Regions from separate parts of the Sulfitobacter sp. 1A12056 genome, predicted to be linked through region 1. Evidence: riboswitches for the same ligand, from Rfam matches in the RefSeq annotation. Region 1 holds a riboswitch; the other holds the start of a gene.
The links. Region 1 has a riboswitch for cobalamin ahead of ACGYLD_RS09770 (DUF1636 domain-containing protein). Riboswitches for the same ligand answer to the same signal wherever they lie in the genome.
Positions count from the first base shown of each region.

Region 2: another riboswitch for cobalamin. It lies ahead of ACGYLD_RS05435 (CbtB-domain containing protein); the one in region 1 lies ahead of ACGYLD_RS09770 (DUF1636 domain-containing protein).

Region 1 covers NZ_JBIFFY010000004.1:888-7,860, forward strand. The annotation lists gene ACGYLD_RS09755 (iron ABC transporter permease) at 1-199, opposite strand, end outside; partial or broken gene ACGYLD_RS09760 (ABC transporter substrate-binding protein) at 278-1,128, opposite strand; gene ACGYLD_RS09765 (ABC transporter ATP-binding protein) at 1,143-1,925, opposite strand; gene ACGYLD_RS09770 (DUF1636 domain-containing protein) at 1,922-2,329, opposite strand; cobalamin riboswitch at 2,449-2,663, opposite strand; gene ACGYLD_RS09775 (GTP-binding protein) at 2,689-3,120, opposite strand; gene ACGYLD_RS09780 (CobW family GTP-binding protein) at 3,134-3,766, opposite strand; gene urtA (urea ABC transporter substrate-binding protein) at 4,122-5,408, shown strand; gene urtB (urea ABC transporter permease subunit UrtB) at 5,485-6,973, shown strand, end outside.
Region 2 covers NZ_JBIFFY010000002.1:217,886-224,858, reverse strand. The annotation lists gene ACGYLD_RS05460 (FAD-binding oxidoreductase) at 1-283, shown strand, start outside; gene ACGYLD_RS05455 (rhodanese-related sulfurtransferase) at 293-1,192, opposite strand; gene pncA (bifunctional nicotinamidase/pyrazinamidase) at 1,291-1,887, shown strand; gene pncB (nicotinate phosphoribosyltransferase) at 1,957-3,249, shown strand; gene ACGYLD_RS05440 (PAS domain-containing protein) at 3,253-4,263, opposite strand; cobalamin riboswitch at 4,429-4,646, shown strand; gene ACGYLD_RS05435 (CbtB-domain containing protein) at 4,680-4,850, shown strand; gene ACGYLD_RS05430 (CbtA family protein) at 5,064-5,747, shown strand; gene ACGYLD_RS05425 (hypothetical protein) at 5,759-6,271, shown strand; gene ACGYLD_RS05420 (DUF1636 domain-containing protein) at 6,344-6,718, shown strand; gene cobW (cobalamin biosynthesis protein CobW) at 6,715-6,973, shown strand, end outside.

The DNA.
Region 1 (6,973 bases):
ATCCCGCCCCGACCAAACAGGCAAGGATGGCTCTCGGCAGGCGGATGCTCCAGACGATTGCCTCCCGCCCGGCGGACCAGTCCACGGCCACGGCGCCGGGGGCGGCCTTGTTGGCCAAGATGCCCCAGACGGTTTCGACGGGGACCACGACGGCCCCCACGCTCACCGCAATCGACAGCGATGCCAGCAGGATCGCCATGCCGAACAGGCAAGTGATCCACACCCCCCGCGTGGGTTTCCGAGGCGCTATCGATCGCGGTTTAAACGTCATGAATGCTCACTGCCCCCGAAACGCGGTGGCGAGGGTTTTGACCGCTTCGATGTTGCGCGGGCCGGGCGTGGCCTCGACATATTCCAGCACGACGAAACGGTCGTTGCGCACGGCATCGATGTCGGCGAAGGCGGGGTTCTCCATCATGAAGGCGCGCTTTTGATCGGCGGTGACTTCGCCGTAATTGACGATCACGATGACTTCTGGATCGCGCGCGACCACGGCCTCCCAACCGACGGTGGCCCAGCTTTTCTCAAGGTCGTTCATGATGTTCGTGCCGCCTGCGGCCTCGATCAAGGCGTTCGGCATGGCATAGGCCCCGGCGGTGAAGGGCACAACTTCGCCGCTGTCATAGACAAAGACCCGGGGGGCGGTCTCAATCGGGGGCAGCGCCGCTAGGAATGCGTCGAGTTCGGCTTGGTAGCCTTCGATCAAGCTTTCCGCGCGATCCGAGACGTCGAAGATCGTGCCGAGATTGCGCAGATCGTTATACATATCCTCCATCGAGGATGGGGCTTTTTGACCGATATGGATGCAGCTTTCGGTGAGTTCATAGACTTGAATGCCGAAGGGGGCGAGCGTTTCCGGCGTCACCTCGCCGACAGTTCCGGCAGCGCCGCGACACCTGCGGTCATCTCTTGGTCCAGTTTGTTCCAGCCCGAGATGCCGGTATAGCCCACCATGCGGTCTGCGAGGCCGAGCACCAGCATCATCTCAAGCAGGTTCACGTCATTGGCGACCGCGGCTTGGGGCGGGTGATCGAAGGTGACTTCGCGGTCGCAGCTTTGAACGGTGGTCTGGGCAATAGCCGATCCGGCGATCATCAGGGCGGCGAGGGTGGTGAGAGTAAGTTTCATAAGAGTTTTCCGTTTCAATCTGGAAGGGCAAAAGAGAAATGCGCCGCGCCGCTGGGGGTGAGCCGCTCGCGCTGCGCGTCGACGCGAAATGTTTTTGAGACGAGATCATCGGTCAGAACCGTATTTGGCGGGCCGAAGCCCTGCGGATAGCCTTCTTTCAGCACCAGCACCTCGTCACAGATGCCATCGGCCATATTGAGATCATGAAGCGAGACGACGATGGTCATGTTCAATCCGCGGATCAGTGACACGATTTCAAGTTGGTGGCGTATATCGAGGTGGTTGGTCGGCTCGTCCAGAACCAAGACCTGCGGCTCCTGTGCCAAAGCGCGGGCGACCATGACGCGCTGCCTTTCCCCGCCCGAAAGGGTGCCGACATCGCGGTGGGCGAGGGGGCGCAGGCTGAGCCGGTCCAAGACGCGGTCGATGATCTCCTCGTCTTTCCGGCTTGATGTCGAAAACGCCGCGCGATGAGGCGTGCGGCCAAGGCGGACGATCTCCAAGACCGTCAGCCCAAAGGACGACGTCTGTTCTTGCAAGACGGCGGCGATGCGCCGCGCGGCGGCACGGGCGGAGAGGGACCAGATATTATGCCCGCCCACATGGATTGACCCCGTTTGGGGCGGTTGAAAACGGTAGAGCAGGCGCAAGAGGGTGGATTTGCCCGCGCCATTCGGCCCCAACACACCCAGAACGCCACCCGCTGCGACGTTAAAGGACGTCGGGTGTAGAACCGGCTGGCCCGATTTTCCCGGCGCCCAGCTTACATCCTTTACCGCAAGATCGGCGGCCCTCATGAGACGCGCAGGTGGCTGGGTTTCAGCTCGATCATCGCCGCGGGCACCCGCGCAAGGGTGGATTTGCGCAGTTTGCCGGGGCGGTCCAGCGAAGAGCACCAGCCGTCATTCAGTGTGGCATAGTGCTGGGCGAAGGCCACAAGGTCGTCGATGTCTTCGTCAGGGTCGATATCACCAAAGAGGTAGGTCGCCTTTGCGCTGGCATGATAGGCCACCGTGCAGGGGCGTTCGCAGCCCGCCATACAGGCCACGCCCGCGACCTCGAAATCCTCAGGGATCGCCGCGCCGGCTGCCGCGATTGCGGCGCTCAGCCTCTGGATTAGGTCAAAGCCCGGGCGGCAATCCGTGCCTTTGTGTTTGCATGACGTGCAAACCGTAATCCTGTGGTTTTGATGCGTATCCATGTCGACCTCCGCGAACGCGCGGGGGATCGAGCAGCCATGTTCTACAGCAGGGGAGTTTCCCTGTCGCCATCATGTTCTCCTAACCAGACACCCCGTCTGGGTTGAGTTGCAATTACGACCCTCTCGGTGCCGGTGATGGCAGGTCTCCTGACTCGCGGATCGACGCTCGCCCGAACCTTCCCAAGCCTAAAGCTCAGTGGTTTTGCCGGGGTCGCTCACCGCTCACAGTTGCGGGGGCAGTTACGGTTTCGGCGCGCGCTGCTTGCCTTACCGTATTCCCTTTTCATCCCAGACGCCGCTGCGGCGGCTGGAAACCATCGCCATGATCTGTGGCCCAAGAGCCATGCCGGGTCAAGCTGCTATCCCGCCTGTCGCTCAGGCCCATCGCGCCGGGCGCGCAGCATATCGAGGCTGCGGTTCAGTTCGGGGTTGGTCATGTCGCGGGCGATGACGACGATGCGGGACTGCTGGTCGTCCTTTGGCCAGTCGCGCAGGGGGACGGGCGGATCGAAAAGATGCTGCACCCCGTGAAAGACAAAGGGGGTGGGGACGTCTTCCAGATGCACGATGCCTTTGACCCGCAAAAGATCGGACCCGCGCAGCCTGACCAGCGTGTCGAGCCAAAGGTCGAAAGCCTCGGCCGGGATCGGTGCGTCTAGCACGATAGAGGCCGACCCGATCCGCGCATCATGTTGGTGGGTTTGCATCATAGGCGCGGATGCCGAGGGCGCGGCGAAGCCCGAGAGGTTGTCAAGCGGATCGGACTTCTCGACGGGCGTGAGCCATTCCATAACGTTGCTCGCATCAACCGCCCGCCGCATACCGCTGAGCCCCCAGAGCGATGCAACCGGGATAAGCCCGCGTTCGGCCTTGATGATGCGCCGTTTGATTGAGGTCGCGCAGCCTGCCTTCAAAGGCGGCGAGCGCTTGCTGGGTCACCAAGTCGGATTTGCTGAGCACCAGCAGGTCGGCCATCGCCACCTGCGAGACGGCTTCGAACTGCTGATCCAGCGTGTCCGGCCCATTCGCGGCATCGACGATCGTCACCACCCCGTCCACGCGGAATTTGCGGGCCAGATAGGGATCGGCTAAAAAGGTCTGGAGAATGGGGCCGGGATCGGCCAGCCCCGTCGTCTCGATCACGACGCGGTCGAATTGCACGCGCCATGTCTGCCTGCGGCGCTTGAGGTCTTGCAGCGTCCGCGACAGATTCCCCCTGATCGAGCAGCACAGACAGCCCGATTGCATGAGAATGACCTCTTCGTCGGCGGTTTCGATCAGGTCGTGGTCAAGCCCGGCCTCACCGAACTCATTCACGACGACTGCGATTTTGGGGGCCTCTTCGCTTGCGACGATGTGATTGAGCAGCGTGGTTTTCCCCGCGCCGAGGAAGCCGGTCAGCAGGGTGACGGGGATACGTTTGTCGGTGGCGGGCATGGTTTGCGGGCTCTGCTATGGATAATATTGGTAACGTTATAACATCACAATATGTGGTGCAACCCGTAGGCCGATGCCCCGCGCGTGCCAAATCCATGCGCTCAGCGCCCAAATTTTGGCAGGTCCACCTCAAACCGCCCAATCGAAGGGCGTTATTGCTGCGCCGCAGAAAGCGACCTCGGGTTAGGGCTTGTTGCAACGCGCCCTGAAATTGAGGCTGCAGGGGCCTCGCTATGGGGCGGCGCCAAGGGAGTTGTCCGGCAAGGGGGGCATCCGCGCGCGATAACAATAAACGCTGTGTGGAAGAGGCATCATCGCGTCTTTGCTCCTCCGCACACCAAACGGGGATACCGTCATGAAATTTTCCACCAAACGCACAGTCACGGCGACCGCTGCCCTTCTGCTCGCAGGATCAGCCGCCGCTGCGGCCTGCGACGATCCGATCAAGGTTGGCGTGCTGCACTCCCTCTCGGGGACGATGGCCATTTCCGAGACGACGTTGAAAGACACGATGGAGCTTCTGATCGCGCAGCAGAACGCCGCGGGCGGCTTGCTGGGATGTGAGATCGAAGCGGTCGTCGTTGACCCGGCTTCCGACTGGCCCCTGTTCGCGGAAAAGGCGCGTGAGCTTCTCACCGTCTCCGAAGTGGATGTCATCTTTGGCTCTTGGACCTCGGTCTCGCGCAAATCCGCGCTGCCCGTTCTGGAAGAGCTGAACGGCCTGATGTTCTACCCCGTCCAATATGAGGGCGAGGAAAGCTCGCGCAACGTGTTCTACACTGGTGCGGCCCCGAACCAGCAGGCGATTCCGGCCACCGACTATTTCCTTGAGGAACTGGGCGTCGAGAAATTCGCGCTGCTGGGCACTGACTATGTCTATCCCAGAACCACCAACAACATTCTTGAGCAATATCTGCTGGATAAGGGCATCCCCGAAGAGAACATCTTCGTCAACTACACGCCTTTCGGCCATTCTGACTGGTCCACGATCGTGTCGGATGTGGTCGAACTGGGCGCGGATGGCACGCAGGTGGGCGTGATCTCAACCATCAATGGCGATGCGAATATCGGCTTTTACAAAGAACTGGCGGCTGCCGGTATCTCTGCCGATGACATTCCGGTCGTCGCCTTCTCGGTCGGGGAGGAAGAGCTTTCGGGCCTCGATACCGCTGACCTCGTGGGGCACCTCGCGGCGTGGAACTACTTCCAATCGGCTGAATCCGAGCAGAATGACGAATGGGTCGCTGCGTGGAAAGAGGCGATGGGCGAAGACCGGGTGACCAATGACCCGATGGAGGCGCATTACATCGGTTTCAACATGTGGGTGAACGCGGTCACTGAAGCAGGCACCACGGATGTGGATGCGGTGCGTGCGGCGATGTATGGGCAGGAATTCCCGAACCTCACCGGCGGGACGGCTGTCATGCTGCCCAATCACCACCTCGCCAAGCCTGTGTTGATCGGTGAAATCACCGAAGACGGCCAATTCGACATCATCAGCCAGACCGAAGAAGTGCCGGGCGATGCATGGACGGATTTCCTGCCTGAATCGGCGGTTCTGGTCTCCGACTGGAAAGACCTCGAATGCGGCATGTACAACAAAGAGACCGAGACCTGCGTTCAGTTGACTTCAAACTACTGACCCCAAGAGCCGGGCGCGTCCTCAGCCGTGCCCGGCATCCGTTTTGACCACTCCCTCTTCGAAAGCCCCATACCTCATGGTTCGAATGCTGCTCAGCCTGATGTGCTTGCTGGCCTCTGTCGGTTTTGCATCCGCTCAGGACCTCCAGTCCCTTTTGCAGACCCACGAAGCGGAGGTGGTCAAACCCTCGCGTAAATCGGTCGGTGTCCTATTGGACGATCTGGTGGCCTCGGACTTGCCGCAGGTGCCAGTCTTTCTGGAGCAATGGGCCGAGCGGAACGTTTGGCAAGACGATGCTTCGGGCCTGTTCTACTTTGGGGCCGAGGCGGCTGATACACTCGCGCTGCGGGATATCGATACGGGCGAAGAGGCCACTGCGCCCTCGGATGGGTTCAGCCAATTGCGCCCCAATGGTGGCGTGCGGCGGGTCATTGGCACGGCCTTGGTGCAGTTTCAACTGTCCGATCCCGATCCTGCGCGCCGCCGCGCCGCGCTTGAAAGCATCGCGCGTCGCAGCGATGCCAGCCAGCTTGGCCCGCTCCTGGCCTCCCTCGACGGGGAGGATGACCCCGCCCTGCGCGCGCGCAAGGCGCAATTGGCCAATTTCCTGACCGCGCGTTTTGGGCAGGCGGCTGATGAGCGCATCCGCGCGATTGAAAGCCTTTCCTCTGACACCTCCCTCGAAGCGCGGGCGGTGCTGAGCCAGATCCTCTCGGCCAAGACCGGCGTGGCCGAACAGCAGCCCGAGGGGAACATCGCCCGCATTCTTGATCCCACGGCAGCACCCTCGGCAAGTTATGAGACGCTGGTGGAGGCGGGCCTCGCCCCCGCAATCGTGCCACAAGGCGAGATACGCGCGGCGCTGGAGGCCAATATCGTCGATGGCCGGGTGGGCGGCGTCCCTCTGGCGCAATTGGATGACCCGGCGCGGCGTGTGGATGCCTATCGCGCGCTTGCCGAGGCAGGCCGCGTGCCGCCTCTGGTAACGCAGGATGATATCGACACCGCTTTGCAGAACGCGGTCTTTTATGAGCGCTACGAAGAGGAGGACGCCGCGATCACCGGCGCGGCCCGCGCCACGCTCGACGCGGTCGAAACGCGGGTTGGCTGGGCGCAGACGTTGGATTTGACACTCGACGGTCTTTCGCTGGCCTCGATCTATTTCCTCGCCGCGATTGGGCTCGCGATCACCTTTGGGCAGATGGGGGTCATCAACATGGCCCATGGCGAGTTTATCATGATGGGGGCCTATACGGGCTATGTGGTGCAGCTCATCGTTCCCGATTACACGGTGTCGCTTCTGATCGCGCTGCCGCTGGCCTTTGCTGTCACCTTTGGCGCGGGCGTCGCGATGGAGCGGCTGGTGATCCGCCATCTCTACCATCGCCCGCTTGAAACCCTCTTGGCGACCTTCGGCATCTCGATCGCCCTGCAGCAGATCGCCAAGAACATCTTTGGCACGCAGGCCCGCCCGCTGACATCGCCCGAATGGCTGCGCGGGGCGCTGGTAATCTCGGATGTGGTTCAGATCAGTTTCATCCGCATCGCCATATTTGTGCTGGCGC
Region 2 (6,973 bases), on a different contig from region 1:
GCATGGCTGGTCGGGCATGGTCTGTATCGCGCGCAATCGCATGCCCTTCGTGGGGCAGGTGCCGGATCAGCCGGGGATCTTCGCAGGGCTGTGCTACCACGGCAATGGGGTGGCGATGGGCAGCTATTCCGGTGCGCTCTTGGCTGATCTGGTTCGCGGCATAACGCCCGAGCGGCCCTATCCCGCCCCCATGCGCGCCCCGCTTGCACGGTTCGAACTGGGCCGTTTTCGCCGGGCGGTCATGCCCTTTGCCTATGCAGGCTTCGCGCTGTCGGATCGCTGAGGCGGGCGGTCAGCCCTCTTCCCGCGCCGCGCGTGCCTTGGCCAGCGTGATCTGGCGCTGCCGTTCGCGGAACCGTTCCTTATCCTCTGCCGAGGTCTCATCCACACATTGATGACAGGACACCCCGGCCTCATAGGCGGGGTGCTGCGTATCCTCGGGCAGGATCGGGCGGCGGCAGCCGTGGCAAAGCATATGCGGCCCCTCGCGCAGCCCATGGCCGACGCTGACGCGGTTATCGAAGACGAAACAGTCGCCTTCCCATGTGCTTTCCTGCTCAGGCACCTCTTCAAGGTATTTTAGGATGCCGCCTTTGAGGTGGAAGACATCCTCGACCCCCTGACCGATCAGATAGTTGGTCGATTTCTCGCAACGGATGCCGCCGGTGCAGAACATCGCGATCTTCTTGTTGTGGAAGCGGTCTTTGTTCGCCTCCCACCACGCGGGGAATTCACCAAAGCTCTCGGTCTCGGGGTCGACCGCGCCTTCGAAGGTGCCAATAGCCACTTCGTAGCTGTTGCGCGTGTCGATCACCGCCACATCGGGGGAGCGGATTAATTCGTTCCAGTCTTTGGGGTCGACGTAATGGCCCACCTTGGCGCGGGGATCGACATCGGGCTGGCCCATCGTCACGATCTCGCGCTTGATGCGCACCTTCATCTTGCCGAAGGGCGGCTTGTCGCTGGGGGCCTCTTTCCACTCCAGATCCGCGCAGCCGGGCAGGGCGCGCAGATGGGCGATCACCGCGTCGATCCCGGCGCGCGGCCCGGCGATGGTGCCGTTCACCCCTTCGGGGGCCAGCAGCAGCGTGCCCATGACCGATTGCGCCTCGCAAAGCGCCAAAAGCGCGGGTTTGAGCGCGGCGGGATCGTCGAAGCGGGTGAAGTGATATAGGGCGGCGATGGTATACATGAGCGTCAAATAAGCGCTTCGGCGGCAAAGCTCAATCCGGCGCGTGCCATTGACCTACCCCATCCGCAGCCCTACCCCTTTTGGTAAGGAGAATGCCCATGACCCATGCCCTGATCGTGATCGACGTTCAAAATGATTTCTGCCCCGGCGGCGCGCTGGAAGTGCCGCAGGGCGATGAGATTCTGCGCGGCATCAACGCGCTGATGCCCGAGTTCGACGCCGTGGTGCTGACGCAGGACTGGCACCCGGCGGCGCATTCGTCTTTTGCCTCATCGCATAAGAACAACGGGCCTTACGAGGTCATCACCATGCCCTACGGCCCGCAGGTGCTTTGGCCCGATCACTGCATCCAGGGCAGCATTGGCGCGCAGTTCCACCCCGAGTTGCAAACCGACCGCGCCGATCTGATCATCCGCAAGGGCTACAACCCCGACATCGACAGCTATTCGGCGTTTTTCGAGAATGACCACCGTACGCCCACGGGGCTCGAAGGCTATTTGCGCACGCGCGGGATCGAGCGGCTGACCATGGTGGGGCTGGCGCTGGATTTCTGCGTAAACTTCTCGGCTGTGGACGCGGCAAAACTTGGGTTCAAGGTCGATGTGCGCGAAGACCTGTGCCGCGCGATTGATCTGGACGGATCGCTTGCCAAAGCCCGCGAAGGCATGCGCGCGGCGGGGGTGACGCTGGCCTGATTCCCCGCTTTCCCCTTGCCCATCTGCCCGACCCCTTGGCATGAAGGGGCATGCAATAAGGAACCTCCCATGGTCGACATCGCCACCCGCGTCTATAACCACAAGTGGAAGATCGACCCCATCGTGCGGTCGCTGATCGACACGGATTTCTACAAGCTCTTGATGTGTCAGTCGGTGTTTCGCAACAAGCCAGACACGCAGGTCACCTTTAGCCTGATCAACCGCTCCACCCATATCCCGCTGGCCAATCTGATCGACGAGGGGGAGTTACGCGAGCAGCTTGACCACATCCGCTCGCTCAGCCTCAGCCGGGGGGAGAGCACATGGCTGCGCGGGAATACCTTCTACGGAAAGCGCCAGATGTTCCGCCCCGATTTCATGGAGTGGTTCGAAGGCATGCGCCTGCCGCCCTATCATCTGGAGCGGAAGGGCGACCAATATGAACTGACCTTTGAGGGCAAATGGCACGAGGTCATGCTGTGGGAGATTCCCGCGCTGGCGGTGTTGATGGAGCTGCGCAGCCGCGCCGCGCTCGACCCGATGGGCAAGTTCGAGCTTCAGGTGCTTTACGCTCGCGCCATGACCCGCGTTTGGGAAAAGATCGAAGCACTGCGCGAGGTCGACAACCTTTCAATCGCGGATTTTGGCACCCGGCGGCGGCATTCCTACCTTTGGCAGGATTGGTGCGTGCAGGCGATGCATGAGGGGCTGGGCGATGCCTTTACCGGCACCTCCAACTGTCGCATCGCCATGATGCGCGAGCTTGAGGCGATTGGCACCAATGCCCATGAATTGCCCATGGTCTATGCCGCTTTGGCCGAGGATGACGCCGCCCTTGCCCGCGCGCCCTATGACGTGCTGTCGGATTGGCATGATGAGCATGAGGGCAATCTGCGGATCATCCTGCCCGATACCTACGGCACCAAGGGGTTTCTCGATCACGCGCCGGATTGGCTGGCGGGCTGGACCGGCATCCGCGTCGACAGCGGCGATCCGGCCACGGCGGCGCAGACGGCCATTGACTGGTGGCGCGCCCGCGGCGAGGACCCGACGACCAAGCGGGTGATCTTCAGCGATGGGCTGGATGTGGACAAGATCAAGGAGCTGCACGCGCAGTTTGCGGGCAAGGCCAAGGTCTCTTTCGGTTGGGGGACGTTGCTGACCAATGACTTCCGCGGGCTGGTGCCGAATGATGCGCTGGCGCCCTTTAGTTTGGTCTGCAAAGCGGTCAGCGCCAATGGGCGGCCCACGGTCAAACTCTCGGACAACCCGAACAAGGCGATGGGGCCGGCGGATGAAATCGCGCGTTACAAGCGTGTTTTCGGGGTCGGAGAGCAGGCCGCGCAGCAGGTGATCGTTTGACGGTCAGCCTTCGCCAAGGGCGGCCACGGGGAACTCCGCCGTGGCAATCAACCCTTCGGGCTGCCAATCGTAGTGCAGGGTGCCACCGACAGCGCGGGTCAAGGACTGGATGATCCGCGAGCCGCTGTTGCGCGGAGATTTGATGACCTCCGGCCCACCTGTTTCGCGCCAGACAAACCGCATGCGCGCAGGCTCCTGAAGGATGGTGATATCCAGCGATACCCGCCCGGTATCGGAACTGAGCGAGCCGTGTTTCACCGCATTCGTCGCCAGCTCGTGCAAGGCCAGCGTCAGGGGGGAAACGAGGCGGTGCGAGATCAGCGGATTCGCCCCGGTGAGGTTGATCTGATCCTCGGTGGCCGAGGTATAGGCCCGCATGATCGGCCCCATCAGCGTCTCGAAATCCACCTCATGCTGGTCGCTACGGCCAATCGTGTCGAAATGCGCCGCGCCCAAGGCGGCCAGCCGCTCGATCACCTTGTCGGCAAAGGCCGCCGGGGACGGCTCCTCACGAGCGGTCAGGCGGACCATGGCGGTCATGACGTTGACGATATTGCGTAGCCGGTGCAGCAATTCGTCATCGGCCAGTTGCCGGTGCTCCCGCTCCACCCGGCGGCGTTCGGAAACGTCGAGTTGCGAGCCGAAGAAATAGATCAGATTGCCGTCTTCGTCATTAATCGGCCCCAGTTGTAGGGCGTTCAGGAAGCGGCTGCCATCCTTGCGGTAGTTCACGATCTCAACCGTGTCGACCCGGCGCGCTAGTAGGATTTCGCGCACCGCATCGACGCTTTCGCGCGTGGTTTCCGGACCTTGCAGGAAACGGCAGTTCTGGCCCACGATCTCATCCAAGCCATAGCCGGTGAGATCGGTGAAAGCGTCATTCACATAGACGATGGGATTGTCCGGCAGGGTCGGGTCGGTGATGCACAGCGGCAGGCGGGCATAGCGCACGACCTTGCCTAGAACGTCTTCGGTCAGGGTCTGCCGAGCGGCGGAGACCGTGTTGTCGTTCATGAATTCCCGCCCCTTGATCGAAACTGGCCGTCAATGTGCCCTGCACGTGGCTTTTGGGTCAACCCGCATACTGGGGGTTGGGCCATATTTATCTACTAAATGCTGTATGCGCCATACGGTTCCGCGAGGTTCGATAAATGCGGCTTGTCAGGAAGGGCCTAAAATGCGTAATTGAGGGCGCTTGGTGTCCCGAAAAGCGCCTTTGAGTGTGGGACCGAAAAGGGAATTCAGTAAGGGGTCGCCCGACCCTGAAGCCGAAGCCGCCCCCGCGACTGTAAGCGGAAAGCCAATGCCCCTCGTGCCACTTGTCCTTTCGGACGGGGAAGGCGGGCAAAGGCCACGACCCGCGAGCCAGGAGACCTGCCAGGCAAATGAAACGCTAGATGCCGTCGGGTGTGACGGTAAGGAGATTGAAGATGACGACGATGATTAAGACCGCCGGTGCCACGCGCAGCAAACTCGTACCGGCGCTGTTTGCCGCCGTATTGGGTGTGGCTCTGATGGCGCTGACCGGCCATGTGCAGGCCGCAGCCCTGCATGATGCCGCCCATGACGTGCGCCACGCGACAGGCTTTCCCTGCCACTAAGCGCCGCGTTCGGTATCACTGGGGTCCGGGCTGCCATGCCGCAGTCCGGCAGTCTGTGATTCTGGCTTTCTTTCCATGCCCGCCTCTTGCCGTTTCGCCTGCGTCTGCCCTTCACCGTGTGGGTAGGGCTTTGGCGCATCCTAAGGCTGGCTGATGGCTCGGCCCGCTTTTGGCGCGGCGCCGGGTGTTATTTCGCATCCAAGGATCATTGCGATGTTTTCACGTTTTCTGACTTCCGCCCTGTTCGCCGGGGCCTCTGCCGGCCTGTTGACCGGCCTGCTGCAACTCTATTTCGTGCAGCCCGTGCTGCTTCATGCCGAGCTTTATGAGACCGGCGCGCTGGTGCATTTCGGGGCCGACCCCGTCAGCGCGCATCCCGATTTGCCCGGTTTCGATGCCGTCCGCGATGGGTTGAGCCTGATCTTCACCATGTTGACCTATACCGCCTATGCGCTGATCCTTCTGGCCGCGATGAGCCTTGGCGAAGAGCGCGGCGCGGTGATTGATGGCCGCTGGGGCATCCTTTGGGGTGTCGCCGGTTTCGTGGCCTTCCACCTCGCGCCGGGGTTCAGCCTTGCGCCCGAAGTGCCCGGCGTCGCTGCCGCAGACATCACCGCGCGGCAGATCTGGTGGTTTGCCACCGCAGCGGCAGCGCTGGTGGCGCTATGGCTGCTGGCCTTTGGCAAGGGGTGGGGCGCGTGGATCGGGGCGGCGGTTCTGCTGATGGCCCCCCATGTCATCGGCGCTCCCGAGCCCGAGAGCTTCAGCGGCCCGGTGCCGACCGAGATCGGCGCGCTTTTCGCCGCGCGTGCGCTTGGCATCGGCCTTGCAGCCTGGGTTCTGCTGGGCAGTTTCGCCGGGTTCTTTTGGCAACGTGAAGGCGCGCAGAGCGCCTGAGGGAGGTCGAGATGGACAGATCACTGGCGCTATTCGCCATTGGATTGGTCTTTGGCGGTGGCATTGGTTTTGCCATCGCCGCAAGCAACGGTGTGACCTTCGACGGCCATGACCACGACGACCCTGCCGCCCATGGCGGCGGCGGGCATGCGGCCATGGATCACGGTGGCGCCGATCACGCGCGCATGCATGGCCAGCCCATCGCTCTGGCCGCCGAAGAGGCCCCCAGCCTTGCCATCCGCGTGACCCCCGACCCGATGTCGGGCCATAACCTTTTCGTTGAGACCGAAGGCTTCGCCTTTGCCCCGCAGAACGCCAGCGGCGAAAATCAACCGGGCGAGGGCCATGCCCATGTCTATGTCAACGGTGCCAAGATCGGGCGGCTTTATGGCCCATGGCTGCATCTGGCCGATCTGCCCAAGGGGGAAGTCACGGTGGAGGTCACCCTCAACGCCAATGACCACCGCCCCTTGGCGGTGAACGGTGCGCCGATTACGGCCCGCGAGGTGCTGACGGTTGAATAATCGCGCCGCCTCCCCTTTTCATGGCGGGCCGGAGCGCATACCCGGCACGCATAACCCGATGGGACAAGATCAATGAGCGCAACCCTACATGTCTGCATGACCTGCCGCGCCGGTGAGGTGCTGGAGGAAGACGCCCCGCGCCCCGGCGCGCAGCTTCATGCCGCCCTTGACGCCGCAGGCGCGCCAGAGGGCGTGACCATCGTGCCGGTGCAATGTCTTTCCGCCTGTTCGCAAGGGGCCGCCGTGGCGCTCTCTGCGCCGGGCAAATGGTCCTATGTCTATGGCCGCTTGACCAAGGAAGACGCCGCCGACATCCTTGCCGGAGCCGCCGCCTATGCCGCCACCGAAGACGGGCTGGTGCCATGGCGCGAACGCCCGGTCATCTTTCGCAAGCAAAGCCTTGCGCGTATCCCCCCTTTGACCCTGCCGCAGGAGCCTACCGCATGAGCGATCTCGCCAAAATTCCCGTTACCGTCATCACCGGCTTTCTCGGCGCTGGTAAAACCACGCTCATCCGCCACCTGATGACCAATGCAGGCGGGCGTCGCCTTGCCGTTCTGGTCAATGAGTTTGGCACCGTGGGTGTGGACGGTGACATCCTGAAATCCTGCGCCATCGACGACTGCCCGGCGGAGAATATCGTCGAGCTGGCCAATGGCTGCATCTGCTGCACTGTGGCGGATGACTTTATCCCGACCATCG